3 regions of the Klebsiella africana genome follow, and region 2 is predicted to be linked to each of the others. Evidence: predicted binding sites of a transcription regulator. Region 2 holds the regulator's gene; each other region holds the start of a gene.
What was found. The regulator PurR, encoded in region 2, represses purine synthesis genes. The targets are predictions, from matches to a motif close to CANGCAAACGTTTGCNTG.

Region 1: the regulator PurR is predicted to act here: its motif matches at 2,287-2,304, upstream of LGL98_RS16500 (amino acid aminotransferase).
Region 3: the regulator PurR is predicted to act here: its motif matches at 3,150-3,167, upstream of tusA (sulfurtransferase TusA).

What each region holds. Positions count from the first base shown of each region.
Region 1 is NZ_CP084874.1:3,389,309-3,393,696, forward strand. It holds gene asnS (asparagine--tRNA ligase) at 1-506, shown strand, start outside; gene ompK35 (porin OmpK35) at 1,098-2,180, shown strand; gene LGL98_RS16500 (amino acid aminotransferase) at 2,368-3,558, shown strand; gene LGL98_RS16505 (MBL fold metallo-hydrolase) at 3,619-4,266, opposite strand; gene mepK (peptidoglycan L,D-endopeptidase MepK) at 4,280-4,388, opposite strand, start outside.
Region 2 is NZ_CP084874.1:2,258,241-2,262,628, reverse strand. It holds gene sodB (superoxide dismutase [Fe]) at 266-847, shown strand; gene LGL98_RS11000 (MFS transporter) at 910-2,076, opposite strand; gene cydH (cytochrome bd-I oxidase subunit CydH) at 2,244-2,336, opposite strand; gene purR (HTH-type transcriptional repressor PurR) at 2,629-3,654, shown strand; partial or broken gene punR (DNA-binding transcriptional activator PunR) at 3,677-4,388, opposite strand, start outside.
Region 3 is NZ_CP084874.1:307,396-311,783, forward strand. It holds gene LGL98_RS01400 (AI-2E family transporter) at 1-368, opposite strand, end outside; gene LGL98_RS01405 (MFS transporter) at 502-1,722, shown strand; gene LGL98_RS01410 (DcrB family lipoprotein) at 1,723-2,280, opposite strand; gene LGL98_RS01415 (7-cyano-7-deazaguanine/7-aminomethyl-7-deazaguanine transporter) at 2,354-3,019, opposite strand; gene tusA (sulfurtransferase TusA) at 3,226-3,471, shown strand; gene zntA (Zn(II)/Cd(II)/Pb(II) translocating P-type ATPase ZntA) at 3,662-4,388, opposite strand, start outside.

The DNA.
Region 1 (4,388 bases), 1.1 Mb from region 2:
GTCTGCAGCGCTTTATCACCGCTGATTTTGCCCAGGTAGATTACACCGACGCCGTCACCATTCTGGAAAACTGCGGCAAGCAGTTCGAGAACCCGGTGTACTGGGGCGTGGATCTCTCCTCCGAGCACGAACGTTACCTGGCCGAAGAGCACTTCAAAGCGCCGGTGGTGGTGAAAAACTACCCGAAAGACATTAAGGCGTTCTACATGCGCCTTAACGAAGACGGTAAAACCGTCGCGGCAATGGACGTCCTGGCGCCGGGCATCGGCGAGATCATCGGCGGTTCCCAGCGTGAAGAGCGTCTCGACGTGCTCGACGCGCGTATGGCCGAGATGGGGCTGAATAAAGAAGACTACTGGTGGTATCGCGACCTGCGCCGCTACGGCACTGTGCCGCATTCCGGCTTTGGTCTGGGCTTCGAACGCCTTATCGCTTACGTAACCGGCGTGCAGAACGTCCGCGATGTCATTCCGTTCCCGCGTACTCCGCGCAACGCGACATTCTAAATTTTTCTGCCATAAACCTGAAAGGCCAGCGCAAGCTGGCCTTTTTTTATGTCAATTACTGTTAGCAAAATTCAACAAACTTAAACATCAAGGCCTGGAAATCACATTTATGTTACGCACTATTTCGGTGCATACCGGTGATGCAGATCGCACTTTATGTTCATAACAGAGCAAAACCTCTGATAAATTTGCTCATTTTTTAACCTTCCACCGCACATCTTGCAAAGACAAGGTCTGAATAAAAAGAGGGCGAATTTAATACATAAAATGAGCAAATTTACGCTTATCCAAATTAATCATAAATATTTCATATAGATAGATATGGATAGGCGAATTACCTCACCACGTGGAACGGAATTTTGATTAAGTTCACAAAGTTCCCAAAAATACATACTTAGTTACATGTTTTTTCTTTTTGTTACTCATATGAGATATTAGTAGCATTTTCCGGCTAGCGAAACGTTGTCGCGGATGGAAAGATGCCTTCAGACACCAAACTCTCATCAATGGTTCTGTAAGTTTTTATTGACAGAACTTATTGACGGCAGTGGCACGTGTTCATATAAAAAATATTAATGAGGGTAATAAATAATGATGAAGCGCAATATTCTGGCAGTGGTGATCCCTGCCCTGCTGGTAGCCGGTGCAGCCAACGCTGCAGAAATCTATAACAAAAACGGCAACAAACTGGACTTCTACGGAAAAATGGTCGGCGAGCACGTCTGGACCACCAATGGCGACACCAGCAGCGACGATACCACCTATGCCCGTATCGGCCTGAAAGGCGAAACCCAGATCAACGATCAGTTGACCGGTTATGGCCAGTGGGAATACAACATGGATGCGTCCAACGTTGAAGGTTCCCAGCCAACGAAAACCCGTCTGGCGTTCGCGGGCCTGAAAGCAGGCGAATACGGCTCATTCGACTACGGCCGTAACTACGGTGCAATCTACGACGTCGAAGCGGCAACCGATATGCTGGTTGAATGGGGCGGCGACGGCTGGAACTACACCGACAACTACATGACCGGTCGTACCAACGGCGTGGCAACCTACCGTAACTCTGACTTCTTCGGTCTGGTTGACGGCCTGAGTTTCGCGCTGCAGTACCAGGGTAAAAATGACCACGACCGCTCGATCCACAAACAGAATGGCGACGGCTTCAGCACCGCGGCTACTTACGCGTTCGACAACGGTATCGCGCTGTCTGCAGGCTATGCTAACTCTAACCGTAGCGTCGATCAGAAAGCTGACGGCAATGGCGACAAAGCTGAAGCTTGGGCAACCTCTGCAAAATATGACGCCAACAACGTCTATGCGGCCGTCATGTACTCCCAGACTTACAACATGACTCCGGAAAACCAGGGTAACTACTTCGCTGGTAAAACCCAGAACTTCGAAGCCGTTGTACAGTATCAGTTCGACTTCGGCCTGCGTCCGTCCATCGGCTACGTACAGACCAAAGGTAAAGACCTGCAGGCGCGCGGCGGCTTCTCCGGCGGCGATGCAGATCTGGTTAAATACGTCGAAGTGGGTACCTGGTACTACTTCAACAAGAACATGAACGTCTATGCGGCGTACAAGTTCAACCAACTGGACGACAACGCCTATACGCGTGAAGCTGGCGTAGCGACCGACGACCAGGCGGCCGTGGGTATCGTTTACCAGTTCTAATTTGCAGTACACCCCTTCGTGATATGCCTTCAGAGCAGGACTTCGGTCCTGCTTTTCTGTATTCGTGAGGTAAAGATCGTCTCTTTTGAAAACCTTCGCGCTTTTTGTCGCAAACGGTTGGCAATTCGTTATTCTCCCGTTAACCTGATAGCGGATTTCCCTTCAGTAATCACAATGGAACCTCGTCATGTTTGAGAACATTACCGCCGCCCCAGCCGACCCGATTTTAGGTCTGGCCGATCTGTTTCGTGCTGATGACCGCCCTGAAAAAATTAACCTCGGAATTGGTGTTTACAAGGATGAAACCGGTAAAACACCCGTTCTGACCAGCGTCAAAAAAGCAGAACAGTACCTGCTGGAAAATGAAACGACTAAAAACTATCTGGGCATCGATGGTATTCCTGAATTTGGTCGCTGCACCCAGGAACTGCTGTTCGGTAAAGGCAATGCGATTATCGCCGATAAACGCGCCCGCACCGCGCAGACCCCGGGCGGTACCGGTGCGCTGCGCGTCGCCGCAGACTTCCTCGCGAAAAACACTGACGTAAAACGTGTGTGGGTGAGCAACCCAAGCTGGCCGAACCATAAAAGCGTGTTTACCTCTGCCGGGCTGGAAGTGCGTGAGTACGCTTACTACGACGCGGCTAACCACGCGCTGGACTTTGATGGTCTGCTGGCCAGCCTGAACGAAGCCCAGGCTGGCGACGTGGTGCTATTCCACGGCTGCTGCCACAACCCAACCGGTATCGATCCGACGCTCGACCAGTGGCAACAGCTGGCGCAACTGTCGGTCGAAAAAGGCTGGCTGCCGCTGTTTGATTTCGCTTACCAGGGCTTCGCCCGTGGTCTGGAAGAAGATGCTGAAGGGCTGCGCGCCTTTGCTGCGCTGCACAAAGAGCTGCTGGTCGCCAGCTCTTACTCGAAAAACTTTGGCCTGTACAACGAGCGCGTCGGCGCCTGCACCCTGGTCGCCGCCGATCAGGAGACCGTGGACCGCGCATTCAGTCAGATGAAATCGGTGATCCGCGCCAACTACTCCAACCCGCCTGCGCATGGCGCATCCGTGGTCGCCACCATTCTGAGCAACGATGCGCTGCGAGCTATCTGGGAGCAGGAGCTGACCGATATGCGCCAGCGCATCCAGCGTATGCGCCTGCTGTTCGTCAATACCCTGCAGGAGAAAGGCGCGAGCCGCGACTTTAGCTTTATCAGCAAACAGAATGGCATGTTCTCGTTCAGCGGGCTGAGTAAAGAGCAGGTCCTGCGTCTGCGCGAAGAATTCGCTATCTATGCCGTTGCTTCCGGGCGTATCAACGTAGCCGGGATGACGCCTGACAACATGGCGCCGCTGTGCGAAGCCATCGTCGCCGTGCTGTAAGCGCTGTATAAAGAAAAAGGCCGCGAATGCGGCCTTTTTTATATGTTCACGTCATGTCTGTTACCAGACCGGCATCTCGTCCTGCAGGAATGGGTTGTTACGACGTTCCTCACCCAGCGTCGACAGCGGACCATGGCCGGGAATAAAGGTCACATCATCGCCCAGCGGCAATAGCTTATCCTTAATAGCCGCAATCAGCTGCCCATGGTCGCCGCGCGGAAAATCGCTGCGCCCTACTCCGCCTTTAAAAATCACATCTCCGGAGATCAGCAGCCGGGAGGCGTTATCAAAAAAGACCACGTGACCCGGCGTATGGCCCGGGCAATGCAGGACCTGCAGCGCCACATTCCCCACATTGACCACATCGCCTTCATTGAGCCAGCGATCCGGACGCAGCGGCTGGCAATCCTCCAGGCCGAACATCCGGCTTTGCGCCGGTAATCCTTCCAGCCAGAACTCATCTTCTTTTTCCGGGCCAATAACCGGTACGCCATAATGCTGCGCCAGTTCCGCCGCAGCGCCAACGTGATCGAGGTGGCCATGCGTCAGCAGGATCTGCATTAGCGTGACGCCAGCTTCGGCGACCACCGCTTTGATACGTTCAGCATCGCCGCCAGGATCGACCAGCGCCGCCAGCCGGGTTTGTTCGCACCAGATAAGAGAACAGTTCTGCGCGAACGCGGTAACCGGAATAATACGATAGTTCATGACGCTCCTTTCGTTACCAGTGCCTTACGGGACCGGTATCAATATGCACAAAGTTACTACGTGGGTAATATCCTACACCACCTGCGCGCATAGATAACGCCGCTTTGCGAATATTGCTTAAC
Region 2 (4,388 bases):
AAACCCAGGCTATTAATACATTTTTGTTACATCACCAGGCACAGATTACCTCGGTTTAGCAGAAAATGGTTAAGTCTTCGTCAGTTGCGTTGGTCGCAATAACCTTTATCGTGGTAAGGCTTTTCACTGCCACCGGCAAATGTTAACATTCTCAATACAATAACACGCCCGGGACGCGACAGCGTCGGGCGGTAAGAACACGATTCAGGTGAAAACCTCATCCTGTCAATGTGAGATAAAACAAAAAGTTATAAGGAGAGTAGCAATGTCGTTTGAATTACCTGCATTACCATATGCAAAAGACGCCCTGGCGCCGCACATTTCCGCAGAAACCCTGGAATACCACTACGGTAAACACCACCAGGCGTATGTCACTAACCTCAACAACCTCATCAAAGGCACTGCGTTCGAAGGTAAATCCCTTGAAGAGATCGTGCGCACTTCTGAAGGCGGGGTATTCAACAACGCAGCGCAGGTCTGGAACCACACGTTCTACTGGAACTGCCTGGCGCCGAACGCCGGCGGCGAACCGGAAGGCGAACTGGCGGCAGCGATTGCCAAATCCTTCGGCAGCTTTGCGGATTTTAAAGCCAAATTTACCGATGCCGCAGCGAAAAACTTCGGCGCTGGCTGGACCTGGCTGGTCAAAAATGCCGACGGCAGCCTGGCTATCGTCTCCACCAGCAACGCCGGCACCCCGCTGACTACCGACGCGAAGCCGCTGCTGACCGTTGACGTCTGGGAACACGCCTACTACATCGACTACCGCAACGCCCGTCCAAGCTACCTGGACCACTTCTGGGCGCTGGTTAACTGGAAGTTTGTTGCAGCTAACCTGGCGGCATAAACGACAAACCGCAGCAGGGACTCCCCGGCTGCGGTTTTTTTAAGCCCTTCCTCACCCGATGATTACTGGCTGACGAAAGCTTCTTCCGGCTGCGCTCGCCCGCTAAACCAGACCAGCAGCAGCGCCAAACCAGCGATAATCGCGCCCATCACCGGCACAAACGCATATCCCAGTCCGCCAGAGATCACCGCCCCACCGGCGGCGGCGCCCAGCGCGTTGCCCAGGTTGAAGGCGCCGATATTCACCGAAGAAGAAAGACCCGGCGCCTCATGCGCTACGCGCATGACCCGCATCTGCAGCGGCGGAACCACCGCAAAGGTTGCAGCACCCCAGACAATCATGCTGATGGCCGCTCCGGCCTGGGATTGCGCCAGCAGCGGGATCGCCAGCATGATCGCCATCAGCAGCAGTAGAAAGCCTTTCAGGGTGCCAGAGACCGACCGGTCGGCGAATTTGCCGCCCAGATAGTTGCCCAGCGAAAAACCAACGCCAATCAGCACCAGCATCGCGGTAATAAACAGCGATGAAGCGTGGGTCAGCGTATTCAGTACCGGAGAAATATAGGTATACAGCGTAAACATCGCCCCGGCGCCCAGCACGGTGGTCAGCAAGGCGGAGAGCACCTGCGGGCGCAGCAGGACAGAAAGCTCTTTTTTGACATCAGGGCGTTCACCCGCGCTGCCCTTCGGCAGGGAAAACCACAGACTTACCATCGCCAGCAGGCCTAACCCCGCGGTGGCGAGGAAAGACATCCGCCAGCCAATAGTTTCGCCAAGCCAGGTGGCCGCCGGCACGCCGCCAATGTTGGCGATGGTGAGTCCCATAAACATGGTGGCTACTGCGCTAGCCTGCTTGTGTTTCGGCACGACGCTGGCCGCCACCACCGATCCCAGGCCGAAAAAAGCGCCGTGGTTGAGGCTGGTAATAATGCGCGACAGCAGCAGCGTGGTGTAATCCGGCGCGATGGATGACAACAGGTTGCCGACGGTGAAGATCCCCATCAGAAAAATCAGCGCATTGCGCCGCGCGCGATGCGACAACAGCAGCGTCATCAGCGGTGCGCCGACCATGACGCCGATGGCATACGCACTGATCAGCATTCCCGCTACCGGTATTGAGACGTCCACACCTTTCGCAATCACCGGCAGCAATCCCATAGGGGAGAACTCGGTGGTACCGATGCCAAAGGCGCCGATCGCCAGCGCGAGTAAAGGAAAGTTGATTTTCATTCAATGACTCCATCAGACCGTCAGAGAGGACGGCGTAACATCAGAAGTCAAAAGCATGACATCAATCACAAAAAAACAAAAGTGAACGAAATGACAAAAGATTTTTGCAGAATTGATAATAATGACAGGATATGGGGAGGAAGCTGCGCTCCTCCCTCAGCGAAACATTAGTGCAGAATGGCGGTCAGGCTGAAAGCGACAATCACGCCGAGAGCAATAATCGTGGTGATCAGCGAAAACTTTAAATTGGTATCCATCATTTTTCCCTCTGGTTATCCCCACAACAAAAGTGAGCTTGCTCATTTTTGCACAAAAAATCGCAAAAATCTTCCGGGATTTAGGGCGATGCACATTTTTGCTCTTCCACTTTGCCCCAAGATCGGACAAAATCCCACGCTAATTTAAAAGCGTATCGGCCATTGACCCCTTCCTGTCGTTCTGTGTCGTTTTCCCGACGTGATGCAATGTTGAAAATTGTATTCAGGGTGTGTGTAGGCAAACGTTTACGTATCGATGTTCAGGCGATCAGGTCAAGGCATGGAGTGAGATGTAATGGCAACTATTAAAGATGTAGCGAAGCGCGCAAACGTTTCCACTACAACCGTGTCACATGTAATTAACAAAACCCGTTTCGTTGCCGAAGAGACGCGTAACGCGGTATGGGCGGCGATCAAAGAGCTGCACTACTCGCCGAGCGCCGTAGCGCGCAGCCTGAAAGTCAATCATACAAAATCGATTGGCCTGCTGGCGACCAGTAGCGAAGCCGCCTATTTCGCTGAAATTATTGAGTCCGTTGAAAAGAGCTGCTTCCAGAAGGGCTATACCCTGATCCTCGGTAATGCATGGAACGATCCGGAAAAACAACGTGCCTATCTGTCGATGATGGCGCAAAAGCGCGTCGACGGCTTGCTGGTGATGTGTTCCGAGTATCCGGATTCGGTTCTGAGCATGCTGGAAGAGTACCGCCATATTCCGATGGTGGTGATGGACTGGGGCGAGGCGAAAGCCGACTTCACCGATGCGGTCATCGATAACGCCTTCCAGGGCGGGTATATCGCCGGCCGTTACCTGATTGAACGCGGCCACCGCGAAATCGGCGTGATCCCCGGACCGCTGGAGCGCAACACCGGCGCAGGACGCCTGGCCGGCTTTATGCAGGCGATGAAAGAGGCGCATATCAGCGTGCCGGAAAACTGGATTGTGCAGGGCGACTTCGAGCCTGAATCCGGCTACCGCGCTATGCAGCAGATCTTAAACCAGCAGCACCGTCCGACGGCGGTGTTCTGCGGCGGGGATATCATGGCGATGGGGGCCATCTGCGCCGCAGACGAAATGGGACTGCGGGTGCCGCAGGACATTTCGCTGATCGGTTATGATAATGTGCGTAACGCCCGCTATTTCAGCCCGGCGTTAACCACCATTCATCAGCCGAAAGATTCTCTGGGCGAAGCCGCATTTAACATGCTGTTGGATCGTATCGTCAACAAGCGCGAAGAGTCGCAGTCTATCGAAGTGCACCCTCGTCTGGTTGAACGCCGTTCGGTAGCGGATGGCCCGTTTGTCGATTATCGTCGTTAAGGCCACTGGCGGGCGCGGATCACTCCGGCGCCCGCAGCCACTCCCGATTCAGCGTATCGCTGTCTCCCAAATAGTCCAGCATCCAGTTTAGCGCCGGTGAAGCGTCATTCTGCTGCCACGTCAGGCAGCAGGCCGCATCCGGGAACGGATTTTCCAGCATCAGCGCAGTCCATTCGCCGCGATCTATCCACGGACGGGCGAAATGGCTCGGCACCATGCCAACGCAGAGGCCCGCCGACAGACAGGTCGCCGACGATTCCCAGTCGGGCACGACCACCCGCTTCTGATTATCCAGCAGCCAGGTTGTTCGTTTAGGCAACGAGCGCGAGGTATCCTCCCGCACCAGCGACGGCCAGTTACGCAGGATATCGTCGCTCAGCGGACCATCCATCTTCGCCAGCGGATGATCGCTCGCCACCACGCAGTCCCAGCTCAGCATCCCCATATCGCGAAACGCATAGCGACCGCCGACCGGAATAGAGCGCGTTGCGCCAATCGCCAGTTCTACGCGGCCGTCGGCCAGCGCATCCCACACGCCGTTGAACACTTCCTGAAAGACGATCAGCTCGACATCGGGAAAATGGCGATAGAAATCGACGATCATCTGGCGCATCCGCGCCGGTTTCACAATGTCGTCCACCGCGATCGATAACTGCCCGCGCCAGCCGTTGGCGATTTGCTGGCACTGCTGGCGGGTGATCTGCATTTTTTTGATAACAGAGCGCCCTTCCTGC
Region 3 (4,388 bases), 2.0 Mb from region 2:
CGCTCCGGATTGATATGCAGATTGAGAAAGGGGAGATACTCCTGGAGCTGGAGGATCTTGCGCGTCAGGGCGCGGTTGAAATCGGGCAGCATGGCGACAAAGTCATTGAGCGACGCCGCCAGCACGCCAAGTAGCGCGGTAAGCATCACCAGCATCGCCGTCACCACCAGGGTTATAGCGAACGGGCGGCGCACGCCGCGGCGAATGCACCAGGTCACCAGCGGGTTGAGGACAATAGCGAAAAACAGCGCCAGTAGCAGCTGCACCAGGATATCGGCGGCGGCGTGGATCCCGGCGAGGATAATCACCAGCGCCGCCAGCTTAAGTAAAATATGAAGCCCGGCTTTATCAGCCTGCGGAGGGGACATAGGTATTCCTTTTATGAGTCGTGCCAGATAAGTGTAGCGGTTCGCCGACTGCCAATATTCCGAAAGGAGGGCTGCTTTTACGCCGACAGCGTGGTAATAGTGAAAGCTGGTTGTTGAAATCTGGTGGAACCTGATGCCCGAACCCGTCGCCGAACCGGCGCTCAATGGACTGCGCCTCAATCTGCGGATTGTCTCTGTCGTTATCTTTAACTTTGCCAGCTACCTCACCATCGGCCTGCCGCTGGCGGTGCTGCCCGGCTATGTTCATGATGTCATGGGCTTTAGCGCTTTCTGGGCCGGGCTGGTGATTAGCCTGCAATATTTCGCCACGCTGCTCAGCCGCCCGCATGCCGGGCGCTATGCCGACCTGTTGGGACCGAAAAAGATTGTCGTCTTCGGCCTCTGTGGCTGCCTTTTGAGCGGCCTGAGCTATCTGCTGGCCGCCTGGGGCAGCGGCTGGCCACTGATTAGCCTGCTGCTGTTATGCCTCGGACGGGTGATCCTCGGTATCGGCCAGAGCTTTGCCGGCACCGGGTCGACGCTGTGGGGCGTTGGTGTGGTCGGTTCACTGCATATCGGGCGGGTGATCTCGTGGAACGGGATTGTGACCTATGGGGCGATGGCGATGGGGGCGCCGCTCGGCGTGCTCTGTTACTCACGGATTGGCCTCAGCGGCCTGGCGGTGGTCATTATGGCGGTGGCCCTGGTGGCTATCCTCTGTGCGCTGCCGCGCGCGGCAGTGAAGGCCGCCAAAGGGAAAGCGATGTCGTTTCGCGCGGTGCTCGGCCGCGTCTGGCCCTACGGCATGGCGCTGGCGTTGGCCTCCGCCGGCTTCGGGGTGATCGCCACCTTTATCACGCTGTTTTATGATGCCAAAGGCTGGGACGGCGCGGCTTTCGCGCTGACGTTATTCAGCTGCGCGTTCGTTGGCACGCGGCTGGTGTTTCCCAACGGCATTAACCGCCTCGGCGGGCTGAACGTGGCGATGCTCTGCTTTAGCGTGGAGATTATCGGTCTGCTGCTGGTTGGCATTGCCGATACGCCGCTGCTGGCGAAAATCGGTACCTTCCTTACCGGAGCTGGGTTTTCGCTGGTCTTCCCGGCGCTGGGCGTGGTGGCGGTCAAAGCGGTGCCGCAGCACAATCAGGGGGCGGCGCTGGCGACCTATACCGTGTTTATGGACCTGTCGTTGGGCGTCACCGGACCGCTGGCCGGATTGCTGATGGCGTGGATCGGGATCTCGATGATTTATCTCGCCGCGGCGGGGCTGGTGATGGCGGCGCTGCTGTTGGGCTGGCGGCTAAAAAAACGGCCCCCGGTTAGCGAACCGGAGGCCATCGCACCAGGCCAGTAATTACTGGATGGTGAGGGTGTTGATGATGCTTTCCGCTTCGGTCTGCGCCTGCTGCTGGTTGTCCGCCGGCAGGGTAACCTGCAGGGTCAGCAGTTTGTCATCCACTTTGCCAAGCAGTACGGAAGACCAGGCGGTCTGCCCCTTGGCAGAGATGATGCTGTCCAGCTGCTGCAGGGTATGGCCTTTAATCTCCAGTGGTTTATTGCTCACCACCTGCAGCTGCGGGTCGCGGCTGCGCTGCTGATCTTCCAGGCGTTTCGCCAGCACTGCCAGATCTTCATTGGTGCTGTCACCGACGATGACGATGACCGCTTTCTGGCCGGTAGCGTCAGAGTAGACGTGCATATTGTTCGCCTGGGTACCCAGTTTGCCGCTCTGGTCGGCCATGCCCGCAGGCAGGGTGAAGCTCAGCTTGCCATCCAGCAGGCTGATTGCCTGGCCGCTGGCATTGCTCTCCGCTGCTGCGCCAACGGTTGGCGCTTTTGAATCGCTGTTATCGCAGGCGGCAAGCCCCATCACCAGCAGGCCAATACCGACATATTTAACCAAATTGCGCATTGACATCTTCCTTTCGATAAACGGCCACTAATGGCTCATCCGGCTATCTTAACACATCAGCCCGCGAGTACCTTTAACTCGGCTGTAATGCCGACAAATCAGATTTATCCGCCAGTCTTTTCAACAGCATATTTAACAGCACGCCATACATCGGCAGGAAGAAAATAATGCTGATAAGCACTTTAAAGCTGTAGTCGACGAGGGCGATTTCCCCCCAGTGGGCGGCCATAAACGGGTCCGGGCTGCGCCAGAAAGCGATAAAGAAGAACGCTACGGTATCGCTGATGTTGCCGAACAGCGTCGAGGCGGTGGGGGCCAGCCACCAGCGGCGGCTCTGCCGCAGACGGTTGAAGACATGAACGTCAAGGATCTGCCCCAGCGCATAGGCCATAAAGCTGGCGACGGCGATGCGCGCGACGAAGAGATTAAAGGTGCCCAGCGCGGCAAAGCCCTGCCATTCGCCCATGTAGAACAGCGCGGAGATGCCATAAGAGATGGCCAGCGCCGGGACCATCACCGCGAAAATGATGCGTCGCGCCAGCGGGGCGCCAAAAATGCGCACCGTCAGGTCGGTGGCGAGAAAGATAAACGGAAAACTAAACGCGCCCCAGGTGGTATGGAAACCAAAAATGGAGATCGGCAGTTGAACCAGATAGTTGCTGGAGGTGATCACCAGCAGATGAAATAGCGAAAGCCAGACGAGCGCTTTTTTGCGCTGTACGGTAGAAAACGGATTCATATTGTGACCTTTTTATGCCCGTCATGCTTCAGATGAATGAGCAATCGGCAGCGGAACGTTGGGGTGAGGGAACCCAATAAAAAACGGCTGCATAATACTGCGTTACCGGCGTAATGCAATGGTTGTTTTTCGCGCAAACGTTAACCTGGCTTGCGTGCTGGCAAAGTGGGGGTAAACTAGGGCCGTTTTGTTGATGTGAGACTAAAATGAGCGAACTTTTCTCCACTCCTGACCACACCCTGGATGCCCTGGGGCTCCGTTGCCCAGAGCCGGTCATGATGGTGCGTAAAACCGTGCGGACGATGCCGGTCGGCGAGACGCTGCTGATTATTGCTGACGATCCGGCCACCACCCGCGATATCCCGGGATTCTGTCGCTTTATGGAGCATGAGCTGGTGGCCCAGGAAACTGAAGCCTTGCCGTACCGCTATCTGATCCGCAAAAGCCACTGAACCTTTCCCGGATAGCGGCGCGTAGCGCCTTATCCGGGCTACCGAATGTTACGAAATCGTAGCCCTGCTAAGCGCAGCGCGAGCAGGGAATGCCCCGGATGGCGGCGCGTTGCGCCTTATCCGGGCTACCGAATGTTACGAAACCGTAGCCCTGCTAAGCGCAGCGCGAGCAGGGAAGACGGAGTCTATGCTACAACTTCTTACGCAATAACCGCAGCGCGTTAGCCGTTACCAGCACCGTGGCGCCGGTATCCGCCAGCACCGCCAGCCATAACCCGGTCAGGCCAAGCAGGGTGGTGACGAGGAAAATCCCCTTCAGCCCTAAGGCAATCGCGATGTTCTGGCGGATATTGGCGTGGGTGGCGCGCGCCAGGGAAATCATCTGCGCCAGGCCAGTCAGACGGTTATGGGTCAGCGCGGCGTCCGCCGTCTCCAGCGCCACGTCGGTGCCGCTGCCCATGGCGATGCCGATGGTGGCCGCTTTCATCGCCGGGGCGTCGTTGATGCCGTCGCCGACCATCGCCAGCGGCGCATCGGCATTCAGCGCCATGACGGCTTTCACTTTGTCTGCCGGCAGCAGACCAGCGCGGAATTCCAGCCCCAGTTCGCTGGCGATGGCCGCCGCAGCGCGCGGGTTATCCCCGGTAAGGATCACCCCCTGAACGCCCAGCTGATGCAAGGCATCCACTGCCTGACGCGCGTCGTCGCGCAGGGTGTCGCGCAGCGCCAGAATGCCGAACAGCGTCTCGCCGCGCCTCACCAGCACTACCGTTTGCCCGGCGCTCTCCAGTTGCTGGATCTGTGCCTCATGCTCTGCCGGAGCGGCTTTGCTGGCGGCGCAGATCAGGATGCGGCTGCCGTTGACTTCGGCTTCGATACCAGAGCCCGCCAGCGCCCGCTGGCCGCTGGCCTGCGGA